3 regions of the Pseudarthrobacter lactosi genome follow, and region 3 is predicted to be linked to each of the others. Evidence: riboswitches for the same ligand, from Rfam matches in the RefSeq annotation. Region 3 holds a riboswitch; each other region holds the start of a gene.
The links. A riboswitch is a leader RNA that binds a small molecule or an ion and turns the genes downstream of it on or off. The one in region 3 is predicted to bind cyclic di-AMP.

Region 1: linked by a shared signal. The riboswitch ahead of ACZY0Q_RS10190 (C40 family peptidase) and the one ahead of ACZY0Q_RS16755 (NlpC/P60 family protein) in region 3 are both predicted to bind cyclic di-AMP.
Region 2: linked by a shared signal. The riboswitch ahead of ACZY0Q_RS13835 (aggregation-promoting factor C-terminal-like domain-containing protein) and the one ahead of ACZY0Q_RS16755 (NlpC/P60 family protein) in region 3 are both predicted to bind cyclic di-AMP.

The regions. Positions count from the first base shown of each region.
Region 1 is NZ_JBVAYS010000002.1:55,563-60,464, reverse strand. Features, by position in the region: gene ACZY0Q_RS10215 (molybdopterin molybdotransferase MoeA) at 1-298, opposite strand, end outside; gene ACZY0Q_RS10210 (DUF6457 domain-containing protein) at 309-602, opposite strand; gene mobA (molybdenum cofactor guanylyltransferase) at 599-1,321, opposite strand; gene ACZY0Q_RS10200 (HNH endonuclease) at 1,416-1,916, opposite strand; gene ACZY0Q_RS10195 (C40 family peptidase) at 2,152-2,910, opposite strand; gene ACZY0Q_RS10190 (C40 family peptidase) at 3,044-3,715, opposite strand; cyclic di-AMP (ydaO/yuaA leader) riboswitch at 3,786-3,948, opposite strand; gene ACZY0Q_RS10185 (M23 family metallopeptidase) at 4,097-4,902, opposite strand, start outside.
Region 2 is NZ_JBVAYS010000003.1:77,345-82,246, reverse strand. Features, by position in the region: gene ACZY0Q_RS13845 (HAD-IA family hydrolase) at 1-364, shown strand, start outside; gene ACZY0Q_RS13840 (DUF1905 domain-containing protein) at 345-788, opposite strand; gene ACZY0Q_RS13835 (aggregation-promoting factor C-terminal-like domain-containing protein) at 964-1,704, opposite strand; cyclic di-AMP (ydaO/yuaA leader) riboswitch at 1,710-1,862, opposite strand; gene ACZY0Q_RS13830 (sensor histidine kinase) at 1,963-3,513, opposite strand; gene ACZY0Q_RS13825 (response regulator transcription factor) at 3,521-4,261, opposite strand; gene ACZY0Q_RS13820 (winged helix-turn-helix domain-containing protein) at 4,868-4,902, shown strand, end outside.
Region 3 is NZ_JBVAYS010000003.1:681,622-686,523, forward strand. Features, by position in the region: gene ACZY0Q_RS16750 (heavy metal translocating P-type ATPase) at 1-532, shown strand, start outside; gene ACZY0Q_RS16755 (NlpC/P60 family protein) at 641-1,387, opposite strand; cyclic di-AMP (ydaO/yuaA leader) riboswitch at 1,391-1,557, opposite strand; gene ACZY0Q_RS16760 (heavy-metal-associated domain-containing protein) at 1,938-2,336, shown strand; gene ACZY0Q_RS16765 (hypothetical protein) at 2,475-2,942, shown strand; gene ACZY0Q_RS16770 (DUF305 domain-containing protein) at 3,095-3,694, shown strand; gene ACZY0Q_RS16775 (F510_1955 family glycosylhydrolase) at 3,781-4,665, shown strand; gene ACZY0Q_RS16780 (cytochrome c biogenesis CcdA family protein) at 4,670-4,902, shown strand, end outside.

The DNA.
Region 1 (4,902 bases), on a different contig from region 3:
TGCTGGCCTGGTGGGGTGCCAGCCGCTGGCCGGTCTCCGCCACGATCCACGGCCCAGTGCCGTTGACGGCCCAGCCGTCCATCGCAGATGACGCGTAGTGCGGCATATCGTGCAACGCCGTGATGTCGCTGGCCAAGACCCTGCCCAGGGCCTGGCCCAGGGGAACGCGGCCGGGCGGAATCGGTGTGGCGATATCAAAAGCGGCCTTGCGCGCCTCATCCCAGGTGTGGGCGAGGTGCTTTGACGGGGCTGTCTGCTGCTCAGGATTTTCGGATACGTCGCCGGTGGCGGCGGTCACTGAACGGGAATCATTCGACGGGGGTCCCGGCGGATTCGGCGTCATAGTCAGCAGCCAGGGTGCGGGCACGGTCCATGGCAGCGGTCATGGCGGCGGCGTTCGAGGCCTGTCCCGATCCCGCAGCCAAGCCCGCGGCGAATCCGGCAATAAACGTGGTGAGCGGGGCAGCCGGGCGGACCACTGAGTGGGCTGCCACGCCGGCCAGCGACAGGATGGTGTTGACGTCGATCTGGACGTCCTCCAGTTCATACGCCTGGAGCAAGGACCTGCACCACTCTTCCAGTGTCTCTTCCTGGCTTTTCACGCTCTGCCTCCCAAATCGTCTGCGGCCGTGTTGCCCCGGAGCCCGCTCAGGGGATCCGGACCGGCCACTCCAAGTGCGGCGGCATCGTCCCAGGTATCCACGTCTGCCGTGGAGCCGGCCGGGACGGCGACAAGCTGCACGTCCAGACTAGCAAGGAGTGCCCTCACCGACCCGTTGATTAAGCGTCCTGCGCTTTCCAGTTCTGCCACGGAACGTTTTAGCGCGGCTGTGCTATAAAAACCAATGAGCGGCTGTCGGCGGCCATCCTCCGAGACGGCCACCAGGCCGTCCGTTTCCAGGCCCGCAGGCCTGACTGCGGCAGGTTCTGCACCAGGTCCTCGTGAACGCAATGCAGCCTTCAGCGCCGCCACGGCCCGCCCTACGTTGGGCATATCGCAGGCCAGCACCAGCGTCAGCCCGGGCCGGCTGCCGCCCGCAGCGGCGAGGGCCGCGAGCCCGGCCGCAATAGCAGCCGCGGGACCGCTGAACGGCGGTTCCTCGCGGCAGCGCAGAAACCCGGCCGGGACCTCCCCGCCAGGCACTAACGCGACGTCCGGACCGACCACTACGGCGGCTCCGGCACCTCCCGCAGCGGCCACCGTCCGGCGCAACAGGGAGTCGCCGTCGTACGTCAGGCTCTGTTTGGGCACGCCACCGAGCCGCGACGAACGGCCGCCGGCGAGGATAACGGCATCGAACTCGAGGGGGTCAGCATCCACCCACCCAGCTTAACCGTGCAGGCCGGAATACTGCGCGGGGGCTGGGATGCTGCGCGGGTTGGAGGTTGCGCGAATCTGGAACAGTGGCGCGAATTCAGGCAGCCCGTTCGGGCAGCAGGAACGGATCCCACGCCGGCGTGGGCTTCTCAAGTTCCTTGATCTGCCAGATGGTGCCGTGCGGCGGTTCCGGGACAAACCTGAGCTTCCAGCCCATTTCAGCCGGGGTGTGGTCGCCCTTGGAATTATTGCAACGGAGGCAGGCGGCCACCAGGTTCTCCCAGGAGTCGGCGCCGCCACGTGATTTGGGCTGGACATGGTCGATGGTGTGGGCCCCTTTTCCGCAGTAAGCGCAGCGGTGGCCGTCACGCCGCAGGACGCCGCGGCGGCTGACAGCGGTGCTCTGGTTATATCTGGGGCGGATGTAGCGGTTCAGGAGTATCACGGACGGGCGGCCCATAATCTCCTGGGGCCCCACCACAGGGTCATCGCCTTCGGCAATAACGCTGGCCTTGCCCGTGAGCACAAGGACCAGCGCCCGGCGAAAGGTTACTACCGCCAGCGGTTCATATCCAGCATTAAGAACGAGAGTGCGCATGCACGTACCTCTTTGTGGCCGCACCCGTCAGGGGCACGAGGGCCGGCTGCCCCCGGCATATCCGGGCTATGGATCGACACCACAAGAGTAAACAAATAATCCCGGGATCAGCTAATCCCAGACGCGTCGGCAGTCACGTGTCGCCCTGGCCGCCCGTCCGGATCGGGACCACAGCCCTCAGACAGCAAAGGACCCCCGCGGTGAGGCGGGGGTCCTTTGAACAATAAATCAGCTGCTAGGACACGCGGATGAAGACCGGTCCTGAGCCAACATTAGCGCTGAATACTACGGTCTGGTTGCCGTTGTAGCCGCCGTGGACTGCCTGGCCGTTGCCAGCGTACACGGCAATGTGGGCCACGCCCGCACCGCCGTCGGCGTAGTAGATCAGGTCGCCGGGCTGGGCCTCGGCGGCGCTCACGGTCTGCCCCAGGGACAGGTAGCCTGCGGGCCAGCCGTGGTAGTTGATGCCCACGGCGGCCAGGGAGTTGGTCACCAGCATGGTGCAGTCCTGGCTGACGCCGAGCTGTGCGTAGGCCGCAGACAGAATGGCCTGGCCCTTGCTGCTGGCGGCGACCGGCGCCTTCGGCGCGGCCGGCGTTGCCGACGCTACCTTGATGGTTGCCGCGGCCTTGGCCGGAGCTTCAACAACAGGCGCGGGAGCCTCAACCGGCTCGGGAACCTCAACCGGAGCCGGGGTGGTGGTCACGGCCGGCTTCTCGTAGGAGATGGCAATGGTGGAAGCGGCAGAAATGATGGCCGGAGCAGAAACCTCAGCCTCAACGTTCGAAGCGGAAGCAGCTTCGCGCTGGACTCCGGTGTCTGCCGCGTTCGCAGCGATACCACTGGTCAGGACAAGGCCGGAAGCGGCAGCGATAACCGCAGCCTGGCGACCCATGCCGCCGGCGTTGTCGCCGACAGCCTTGGCAATGACAGCCAGCGAGTTGGTCTTGGCGACCTCGGCGCGGTGCCGTGCAACATTTGCACGTGTAGTCATTAATTTCTCTCTTTCGTATTCCTTAGGACCGCGTGGGCAGCCCAAGGGCTTTGGACGCGCCGGCATCTTGGGGGTACGCCGGCACGCCCCGAACGGGGATTTAGCGAAGAGTTTCTGGAGAAGCGCGGTTCTTCTACTTCATGGTGTAGAAGGATCCGCCGCCTGTGGAGGCGACGGAGTGCAGCAGCGTGCCCTGTGACGGGTTAAGTGCGCTGATCATCATGCCGTTGCCGACGTAAATGCCAACGTGGGCGCCGCCATTCTGCATGACCAGGTCACCGGGAGCCGGTGTGGCGGTGGGCCGCATGGCTGTCCAGGCATTGGTGCGGGGAATGCTGATGCCGGCCTGGGCGTAGACCCACTGCGTAAAGCCTGAGCAGTCCCAGCCATTGGGAGTGGTGCCGCCCCAAACGTAGGGGTTGCCGATACCGGTGTAGGCAAGTGCTGCCAGACCCGAAGCGGCAGCGGAGGAGACAGTGTCAGCGAGCTTGGAGGCCGCGGCCTCGGTTGCGGCAGCACCCTGAGCCCCGGTTTCGGAGGCCGTGGACTGCGCACGAACCGTCTCAACCTTCGGTGCCGGCGTGGTCTTGATCACGGGGCGCTCGAAGGAAACGGTAGCCGTGGGCGCCGCAGTTACGGCGAGTGCCGTCTGCGCGGAACCGGACTCGGTAGAGGCGGAAACGCCGGCGGTGGTATCCGCGGCGTTGGCCGGAAGCCCCATGCTCAGGATCAGACCTGAAGCAGCTGCGATAACGGCAGCCTGGCGACCTACGGTCCCGGCATTAGCACTGACTGCCTTGGACACGGAGTCCAAGGGGTTGGTGCGAACCGGTTGTGCGCGATGGCGCGCAGAATTATGGCGTGAAGACACGAAGGTAGCCTCTCCCAATGCCTGCGAGGTGAGCTGTCGGATTCGGATGGGAGTCACCCGGCCGCGCTGCTTCACAGTGGAAGCTTTGCGACTTAACCCCAAGGCCTTCAGAATCGAAGACCAAAATTGGTTCCCCCGCCCCTGCCAGACGATGTCATGCGAACGGACCTTGAGCGGTGGCAGAGCTAGGCAATCCACTCAAGAACGTCAACTTCGGAAAAGTTGACGCGCTATAGACGTTACAGGAGTTCCGGGCCAATGTCACATTCAGGTCACGGCACGTCGCTGCGATCCGAGAGTTTGCCATCATTTGGGTCAGAGCCAGCCGGTGGGGTCAACGACTTCGCCGTTGATCTGGACCTCGAAGTGGAGGTGGCAGCCCGTGGACGCGCCCGTGGTGCCGCTGAGGGCAATGACGTCGCCGCGGCTGACCGTCTGGCCTACCTTGACGCTGGCGGAGGAGAGGTGGTTGTAGGTCGTTTCAAGGCCGTTGCCGTGATCCACCACAACACGGTTCCCGCCGCCGTACTGGTGCCAGCCGACGAAGGTCACGGTGCCGCTGGCAGCAGCCATGACGGAGGTTCCGCACTGTGCCGCGAAGTCCTGGCCACGGTGGAAGTCGCCGGTGCCGCCGGTGATGGGGCTGACCCGGAATCCGAAGGGTGAGGCCGTAACCAGCTGGGCCAGCGGCGAGCCGAGGCTTCCGGCCGAGGCGGCGCGGGTAATGGATCCCGCGGACTGGGCGCTCAGCAGCTGCTTCAGCTTGCCGTCGGGATCACCCTGTGTAACCACTGATGAGCGGCTGAAATCAATTTGGGCGGCGGCTTCGGCGGTAACTTCGGGCTGCGGGGCGGCGGAAACGGACGACGCCGGCTGGCCGGGCGCCGGAGTGGCCATCACGGGGCTGGTCACGGGAACCGTCACCGTGAGAACCAGGCCTGTTGCTGCCAAGGCGATGCCGGCCTTCTGGCCGAGGCCACTGGCAGCGGCGAAATCCGTCATCTGCCGGAAGGGTCCCCGGCGGCGGCGTGCTTCCCGCTGTGAATCGCGGGGCCTTTCCGCGGTGAAATCCTCGGCCACTCTAGGCGCCGAAGCGGGACCCGCCGCGCGACGGCGGCCCC
Region 2 (4,902 bases), 600 kb from region 3:
CGAGGCAGTGGCGCTGGTGACCTCAGCGGACAGGACCCTCGCGGACATCCGCATGGACGCGGCGGGACTGGCCGTGCCGGCCACAGCCGTGACGGCGGAACTGGTCACACGGGGCAAACCGGACCCGGAAGGGTATCTGATGGCAGCCGGGCTGCTGGGCGTGCAGCCGGAGGACGCCTTGGTATTCGAGGATGCACCCGCCGGAATTGCGGCAGGGGTTGCCGCGGGGATCCGGACGGTGGCAGTGGGTCCCAATACGGGTGAATTGCCGGCAGGCGTGCTCCACATCCCGGACTACCGTGCAGTGACTGTCTCCGTGGAACGGAACGCCGGGGGACTGCCGGTCATTTCTTTCCGGCTTTGAGGTCGGCGACCATCTTCGTGATCCGCCTGGCCCGGGTTTCGTCCGTCTTGGCATCTCCGATTGGCTCCACGTACCGGCGCTGCGTGCTGTAGTTCAGCGTGGCGTAAAACACCTGCGCTTCGGGTTCGGCGGCCAGGGCTGCGGCCAGATCCTCGGGGACCTCGATGATGCGCGGCTGTGTGTCCAGTTCCACGTCCACCTCGATGGTGTCGCCGGCGGCGACTCCGGTGAATTCCCGGTTGGCGGTGCTCACCCCGATCAGGTTCTGTCCCCCCATGACCGCGATGCTGCTCCGGTAGCTCTTGCCGTTGATGGTCACCACCACCGGCGGACGCTTGCCCGCGCCGAGAGCCGAGATAACTTCCTCGGGAACCTCGATGCCCGCCTTGTTGCCGCTGCCCAGGATGGTGGTGGTGAATTTCATGGCCCAAGTATGGCGCGGAGCCGCCAGGCACGGAACCCCTGACCGCCACACCGGTAGCCACTGAGCGCCACAGCCACTGACCGCCACACTGGCAGCCCGAGCATTGGCAGCCTTGGCGCTGGTAGCCCGAGCGCCGGGACCCGGGCGCAGGGGAGCCTGGTAAGGCGGAGTCGGCCTAGTACCAGTTGTGCGACAGGTGGAAGTTCAGCGCGCCACACGGTGACTGGTAGCGCTCCTGGATGTAGTTCAGGCCCCAGTTGATCTGCGTGCGGTAGTTGGTGAGGTAGTCCCCGCCGGCGCTTGCCATCTTCTCAGCGGGCAATGACTGGACGATGCCGTATGCGCCGCTGCTGGCATTGGTGGCCGTGGTGGTCCATTCGGATTCCTTGGTCCACAGCGTCTGCAGGCACTGCATCTGGTCAGCGGACCAGCCGTAGGTCGCCAGCTGCCCGGCGGCGTAGGCCTGGGCTCCCGCAGGGTCGTTGACGGCCACAACGGGTGCGGGTACAGGCTCGGGAGCCGGTGCCGGTGCCGGTGCAGCCTCCGGGGCGGGGACCTGCGCAGGTGCCGGTTCGGCAGCCTGGGGCGCGACTTTGATCTCGGCCGGCGCAGCCTCTGGGGTGGCCGGGGCCTGAATCTCGGCGGCTTGGACGCTCAGCTTCGACTGGGCGCTGGCTTCTTCGGCGGCCTGGTTGGCGTTGGCAGCAAGCGACGCGGACTCGGAAGCGTGTGCTGCGGCAGTGACTCCGACCAGCAGGGCGCACGCCGTCGCGAACACCGCGGCGCGCTGGCCCATGGAGGGAATCCGGGCCGCCTTGGACAGTGGGGACATAGCTGCACCGATGCGGGTCTGCTTGCGGTGGCTGGCGGACTTTGTATCGCCCTGCGGACGTGTTTCTACCTTGAATTCAGACATGATGGATCGCCTCTCACACCTGCGGAGTTAGCTGTCGGGTTCGGATGAGGGCATCCGGCCACACGGCACAATCACGTGTTGGCTTAACCCCAAAGGGCACTTGGTGCCCGGGACGGTGGGTCCCCCGCCTCTGCCTCTGAAGACGGAATCCGGGAAGTGGCAGAGCTTGGCGTCATCCGGATATGCGGCCCAATCGGGATCCGCACCTGTTCGACGGTACAGGAGCTGGGCGCTTAAGTCACATTTTGGTAACAGGAATCACGAAGCCGGTGTGTCGCCTTGCTGCACTCCGGCTTCGGTGGTCTGCGCCACGGCTCCGGCGGGGAAGAGTAAGGCAAACTCTGTCCGCCCGGCCCGCGAGGTCACTGCCACGCTCCCGCCGTGGGCCTCCAGGATGGACTGGACAATGGACAGACCCAGGCCGCTGGTGCCCTCAGACGCCCCGGCGCCCACGGCCGGTGCCGTTCCCTTGCGGGCCGCGTCTGCGCGGGCAAACCGGGAGAAAACATGGTCCACGAATTCCGCAGGGATGCCGCCGCCGTCGTCCGCTACGGTCACTGCAGCGCCGCCATCCGCAGACTTCGTAACAGCGGTGACCACGGTGGTCCCGGGCGGCGTATGTTTACGCGCGTTGGAGAGCAGGTTGACCAGCACCTGACGCAATTGGGAGGCATCACCGGTGACGGCAAGCGGTTCGTCGGGCAGTTCAAGGCGCCAGTGGTGTTCCGGGGCTATGACTTTCTCGTCACTGACGGTTTCGATCACGAGTTGGGTGAGATCAACTTCGCTGAGCTTAAGGGGCTGTCCCTCATCGAGCCGGGCCAGTAGCAGCAGATCCTCCACCAGTGTGGTCATGCGTTCGGACTGGCTCTGGACGCGGGCCAGGGACTTCCGGCCGTCCGGCGTGAAGTCCTCGGTCATCCGCATCAGCTCCGTATACCCGCGGATGGCGGTCAGCGGGGTCCGCAGCTCATGGGAAGCGTCGGCAACGAACTGCCGCACCTTGGTCTCGCTCCGCTGCCGAGCCTCGAGGGCACTGGCCACATTGTCCAGCATCAGGTTGAGGGCGTGCCCTACGCTGCCCACTTCGGTTCCGGGATTGGAGTTCGACGGCGGGACGCGCACCGCGAGTGCCACCTCGCCGGCGTCCAGCGGGAGTCGCGAGACCCTCGTGGCCACCTCCGAGAGTTGTTCCAGCGGTTTCATGGTGCGCCGGATGAGCACGGTTCCTGCCAGCCCGATCAGCGCCAGGCCGCCGAGGGAAACGAACACAAAGGTCCATACCAGCGACGCCAGCGTACTTTCCTTGGCGGCAAGCGGAAGTCCCGTGACAAGGACATCCCCGTAAGAGGTTTTGACGGCCACCAGCCGGTAATCGCCGGTGGACAGGGTCCGGTTGACCGGCTGGCCGTCCGTGGCCAGATCCAAAAGGATGGGTTTGTCGGCAGCCGACAGGGGAGTGCGCGTGGTGTCCGAAGCGAGGAAGCCGCCTGTGTTGACCTTCCCATCCCTGATGCTGGCATTGACAGTGCCCACACTTTGCCCCCGGGAATCCAATGGGTCCCGGCCGTTGAATCCGCCGAATGGTGGCCGGCCGGGGCTGTCGGAGAGCTGGGCAGCCTGACTCAGCCGGTCATCGAGCTGTCGGGTGAGGAAGGCATCCATTGAGGCGAAGCTGGCCACCCCCACGGCGCCGCAGATGGCCACCAGCAAGGCCATGGCTAACAGGATCAGCCGTGTGCGCAGGTGCCAGGTATCCGGTTTCAGCCAGCTCCGGGCTGGTGCTGGGGTTGCTCGCGGTGAGGACATGGAGCAGCTACTCTGCCGGCTTGATGACGTAGCCAGCGCCGCGGACCGTGTGGATCATGGGCGGGTGCACACCGTCGATCTTCTTGCGCAGGTAGGAGATGTAGAGCTCCACAATGTTGGCCTGGCCGCCGAAGTCGTAGTTCCAGACGCGGTCCAGGATCTGGGCTTTGCTGATCACGCGTTTGGGGTTCTCCATGAGGTACCTGAGCAGTTCGAACTGGGTGGCGGTGAGCTGAAGGTCGTCGCCCGCGCGGGTCACTTCGCGGGTGTCGATGTTGAGGACAAGATCGCCCACCACCAGTTCCGCTGTGTCCATCGCGGCAACGCCGGAGCGCTGGACCAGGCGGTGCAGGCGCAGCAGGACCTCCTCCATGCTGAACGGCTTGGTCACGTAATCATCCCCGCCCGCCGCGAGGCCCAGGATCCTGTCCTGAACGGCGTCCTTGGCAGTCAGGAACAGCGCAGGTACCTCCGGCGCGAAGGCGCGGATCCTGCCCAGCAGCTCAACGCCGTCGAACCCTGGCAGCATCACGTCCAGCACCAGGACGTCCGGGCGGAACTCCTTGGCAACCTTGACGGCCTCCGGGCCATCCGAAGCAACGGCAACAGACCAACCTGCCATGCGCAGCCCCATGCTCATGAGTTCGGAAAGGCTGGGTTCGTCGTCCACTACCAGGGCACGGATGGGGGAGCCGTCCGGGTGGGTCAGCTGCGGAAGGTTGTCGGTCATGGAATGCGAAGTGGCCATGGGACAACTCTCCGATCATTCGGTTAACCCGCGCTATGGGGTTCCTGTGCGCACGCTGTGAATGCCAGCCTAGCGAGCTGGGTGGGCGCCCGGAGCGCCGAGCGCACGCCGGGCCGCCGTCGTTTCCGTTGGACAGGTGGCCAAAGGCCGCGAGCAATTTCGGCAAGTCATGGCACGGTGAATCAAATGGGCCTAGCGCCATGAATGGGCGAAGATTATTCGTTGATAAGGGCCATTTGAGCACTCTTGGCGGACAACAACTCACGATTTGCCGTCATTTCAGAATGGTGATCTATCACACAAAACCGCATTTTGTCTCACTATGCGGAACAACTCACCCATTGTTACTTGCAAGTTCTCATTGTTACGTTGCACACTTTGAATTGTGAACAAGAACTCAACAGCACCTGCAGCCGCAGAATATTGGCCCAGCACATCCGCTGCTGCCGACATGCGCTGTTGTCGAATGCACGCCTGACCTTCAGACCCCACGAAGTTCCTAGGCATTCGCCCCCAGCCCAGCGTAGGGCGCCCTCCCCAGATCCCATTGCGGGGAATTCAGCATTCGAGCCGCGATGACGGCCATTCACATTGAGGTAAGCATTCATGTCAGTTGCATCCGGATACGTCCACATCTCCGT
Region 3 (4,902 bases):
GCGGCCCGTCCTGCTGACCGGGGATAACGCCTCGGTCGCCTCCACCGTGGCAGCGCAGGTGGGCATCCCGGCAGAAGACGTGTTTGCTGGAGTACTTCCTGAAGGCAAGGTGGAGGCAATCCGCCGGCTGCAGGCCGGCGGAGCTATCGTGGCGATGGCCGGCGACGGCGTGAATGATGCAGCCGCCTTGGCTCAGGCTGACCTGGGCATCGCAATGGGCAGCGGCACCGACGTTGCGATTGCCGCCGCGGACCTGACAGTGATGGGAAGCGACCTGGGCCAGGTCGCGGACGCCATCGAGCTCTCCCGGCGGACGCTGGCCACGATCAAGACCAACCTGTTCTGGGCGTTTTTCTACAACGCCGTCGGCATTCCGGTCGCGGCCCTCGGTCTGCTCAATCCGATGATCGCAGGGGCCGCAATGGCAGCCAGCTCCGTCCTGGTTGTCACCAACTCCCTACGGCTGCGCCGCTTCACCGCTCAGAAGGCCTCCGACGCCCCGACCAGGCTGGCACTGGTACCCGTCCGCTGATCAGCGCCGGGGTGCCTGCCGCGGGATGTCCAATCCGTCGGTGGGCATGGAGAAGGCCGGTGATGCGTTGCCCCCAAGGCAGCGAATCACCGGCCTTCACGTTGTTGGTTACCCGGCGCGAACGAAGGTGACTGAGCCTTTGGCTGTCATCCATGTCAGGGGGTGGACTGCGGTTTCGTTCTTGCCGTTCAGTCCGGAGCTGAGGACCTGGCCGTTGCCGACGTAGATACCCACGTGTCCGGGCTGCATGACCATGTCCCCGGGCTGGGGGTCCGTGACGACGGTGCCGTAGTTCATGAACTGCATCGGTCCAAGGTCCCCGACGGGAATCCCTGCGGCGTTAAGGGCGTTTTCCACCAGTCGTGTGCAGTCCTGGATCATGCCGATCTGGGCGTAAGCGGCAGAAACCATGGTCGCGTTCACGCCGCCAGCGGCCGGAGCGGCCACTGGCGCAGCAGCAGGGGCTACGGTGATCGTGGCTTTCGCCGGGGCGGCGGAAGCTGCCGGCGCGGCAGGTGCGGCAGCAGGCTTGGGTGCCTCCACGACCGGGGCCGGTGTGGTGCTGACGTCGGGACGCTCATAGGAGATCCTGACCGTCGCGTCGGCGCTGAGCGGCGCCGGGGCCTGACTGGTGACCTCAAGGTTTGAAGCCGGTTCAGCATCGCGCTGCGCGGGGGCGTCTGCGGCCTGCGCGGCGATGCCGCTGGTCAGGACCAGGCCGGATGCAGCAGCGATAACGGCCGCCTGACGGCCTACACCTCCGGCATTGTCAGCGACGGTCCTGGACAGGGCCGCGAGCGGGCTCGTCTGGACGGTGACCGCGCGGTGGCGGCCGTGAGTTCTGCGAATGGACATGAAGTGGCCTCTCCCAATGCCTGCGAGGTGAGCTGTCGGATTCGGATGGGAGACACCCGGCCGCGGTCCTGCACAAAGTGCAGTACAGCGGCTTCACCCCAAGGCCTGCCCGAAGCAGGCCACTAATTGGGTTCCCCGTCTCTGCCGGACGAAATATGCGATCGGATCCCGGGCAGCGGCAGAGTTAGGCAATCAGCGCGGGAGTGCCGCCCTCGGAGAAAACCGGCACAAATTCGACCGTACAGGAGGGCCGACCCATTGTCACATTTGAATAACGGGGCCACTCGAGGGCAGAGGCCCCTGGCCCGGCGATGCAACCCGGACCCGGCCTGCCGGTCTAAACAGGGAGTGCGGCTGGGCCCGGCCGCTCACGCCAACTGTTCAATCTGTGCGAGGAGACGCCGGCATCCACCCTGCCAATAATACCCGATGGGGGTATTATTTAGATGTTCAGGGAAGTGGTTTGTCCAGGCCCGATGCGCTTCCGGCCGTTACAGCCGTTCAACCCCCAACGCCTCCCCATGATTTCTCTTGCAAAGGCCGAACTGACATGTGTGTCCCCGAAACCCGGACCGGGCTGCCCATCGTGGCTGCTGAACCGTCCGGATGCAGCTGCTGCTCCACCTCTTCCCGGACCCTGGCGTCGCCGGCAATTCAAGGCAGCGTCTACTCCGTCGAAGGACTGACCTGCGGGCATTGCGGACAGGGCGTTGAAAAGGCAGTGTCCTCCCTCGCCGGAGTGGAGGCCGTAACCGTCGAGCTGGTGCCCGGAGGGGCATCCCGGCTCACCGTCTCCGGCACCCATACCGAACCTGAGGTCCGGGACGCCGTCCCGGCCGCCGGGTACAGCCTCTCACCAGCAGGTAGTCCAACGCCCGCCCTGACGGACATCGCCGCTGCCGCCGTCAGGGCCTCCCACCCAGGAGAGGGCAACAATGGAAAATCATAATCATCGCGGCCCTGAACGCTCAGTTGCTGCGAAAGGGTGAAACTGAATCCGTCCCAGGTTCGTTGAACCCTAAGCCCGGCAGGGTAAGATCCCTGCCGTACCCTTAAACCCATGAATGGCTACGGAAGGAGGAACACCATGGCAGCAACCGGATCCTGCCGCGTCACGGCGTTCCTGACCCGTGCCGCGCTGCTGACGGGATTCCTGGCCATTGTCGCTGGGATCCTCGGTATGCACATCATGACCGGGGCCCACGCGATGCCGACGGCCACGCCAAGCATGGATACGTCCGTTCAGCAGAAACAGAACCCGGTCAACCATCCAGGCCACGCCCCGGCGCAGTCTTCCCAGACGGCCTCCGCGGCCGGGCCCGGGATGCTTGCCGGATCAGCTTCCTCGTGCGCCGATGCCGCCGGCTGCCAGAGTATGTCGGCGATGGATGCGGTCTGCGTCCTCTCCCCGGCGAACACCGCCCTGTCGGCGCCGCTGCCCGGCACCGCACCGCTCCAGACCCCGGACACGAATGCCCTCGCCGGGTCAACGATCAGCTATTCCTTCCTGCCGGAGGGTCCTTCCCCCGGCGACCTCTGCATCAGCCGGACGTAAAGGCGCGCTGCGCCGTGTCCTGCCCGGCGCACCCTCCACGCCACGCTTGCGTACCCACCCTGCATACCCCCGCCTGAGATCCGGCGGCCCTGCAGCCACGCTATCCGCAGCGGCGTCTGACGCCGGTTGATAATTTGAAGGACCTGATTTTGATGAAGAAAACACTGACCATTTCCGCTGTTACCATCGCCGCGGCGATCGCCCTGTCCGGTTGTTCCGCGGGTTCGGGCGGAGGGAGCATGCCCGGAATGAACCACGGCAGCTCCGGGATGTCCTCCAGCTCCGCGCCCGCTGCCGCGGACTTCAACGACGCGGACACCATGTTCGCCCAGATGATGATCCCGCACCATACCCAGGCCGTGGAAATGTCCGACATGGTCCTCGCCAAAGAAGGAATCCCGGCCCCGGTGACGGGTCTGGCCACCAAGATCAAGGCGGCCCAGGCGCCGGAAATCGAGAAGATGGCCGGCTGGCTCACCAGCTGGAACCAGCCCACCGGCACGCCCTCCGGCCACAGCATGTCCGGCATGATGGGCGATGAAGACATGGCCAAGCTTGAAGCCGCTCAGGGAACCGAGGCGGCCAAGCTGTTCCTGACCCAGATGATCGCCCACCACGAAGGCGCGATCACGATGGCCAAAACTGAATCTGCGGACGGTAAGGACGTCAGGGCAGTCCAGCTCAGCAAAGACATCGCAACTTCCCAGGAAGCTGAATTGCAGGAAATGAAGGACCTGCTGGCCACCCTCTAGCTGGCAGACCCGGTGCCGGCCCGGCCACGGGCCGGCGCCTCCCCCCTCCACCCCTCTTTTTTCGTTCCGTCACCTGGAGATTTATCGTGCCTGCGCGTTCTCTTAAACGTCCCCGAATCATCGCCGTCTCAGCCGCGGCCCTGTCCCTGGCGCTGTCCCTGGCTGCCTGCGCCCCGTCCACCGCCCCGACGGCCGACACCCCGTCATCAGCCGGCGCCGCCACAGGTCTGCCCGGCGCCCACATCCATGGCCTGAGCGTCAAGGGTGAAACCGGCCAGGTGCTCCTGGCCACGCACGAGGGCCTGTTCGACGTGTCCAAAAAACCCGCCGTCAGGATCGGACCCACGAACGACCTGATGGGTTTCACCGCCACCATGGAGCAGGGCGTCTTCTACGCGTCGGGCCACCCTGGCCCGGGTTCGGATCTTCCCAACCCGCTGGGTCTGGTCAAGACCAGCGACGGCGGTGCCACGTGGGAGCAGCTTTCGCGCCAGGGAGAGTCCGATTTCCATGCCCTGACAGCCACCAAGTCCGGGATCGTCGCCTTCGACGGGGCCTTACGCGCGAGCCCTGACGGGAAGACCTGGAAAACAATCGCCGCGGACTTCGCACCGGCAGCCCTGGCCGGGAACCCCTACAGCGACACCGTGCTGGCCACCACCGTCGACGGTGTGCAACGCTCGACCGACGGCGGCGCCACCTGGGTCCTGGACAAGGCTGCCCCGGTGGTGCAGTTCGCCGCGTTCGCCAGCACCACAGAAGCCATCGGTGTCGCACCGGACGGCACGGTGCACTACTCCTCCGACGCCGGCGCCACCTGGTCCCCGACCGGGCAGATCCAGGGACAGGTCAAAGCCATCGCCGCGACGGAAGGATCAGAGGGTAAACCCTGGATCTGGGCCGCTACCTCAACCGGCCTGGTCGTGTCCACGGACGGCGGGGCGGTTTTCCGGCCCTCCGACGCGGCCTGAGCCGATGGGCATCGGCGGGTTTTTCGCCTCCACGGTCACCTCCGGGGCGCTGATCATCGCGATCCCCCTGGCCATGACCGCCGGGCTCGTCTCCTTCCTCTCCCCCTGCATCCTGCCCCTGGTCCCCGGCTACCTCGGCTTCGTCTCCGGCCTGACCGACCCGACGCAGCCGCGGAACCGCCGCCGGGTGCTGGCCGGCGTGGGCCTGTTCGTGCTGGGGTTCGCCGCCGTATTCAC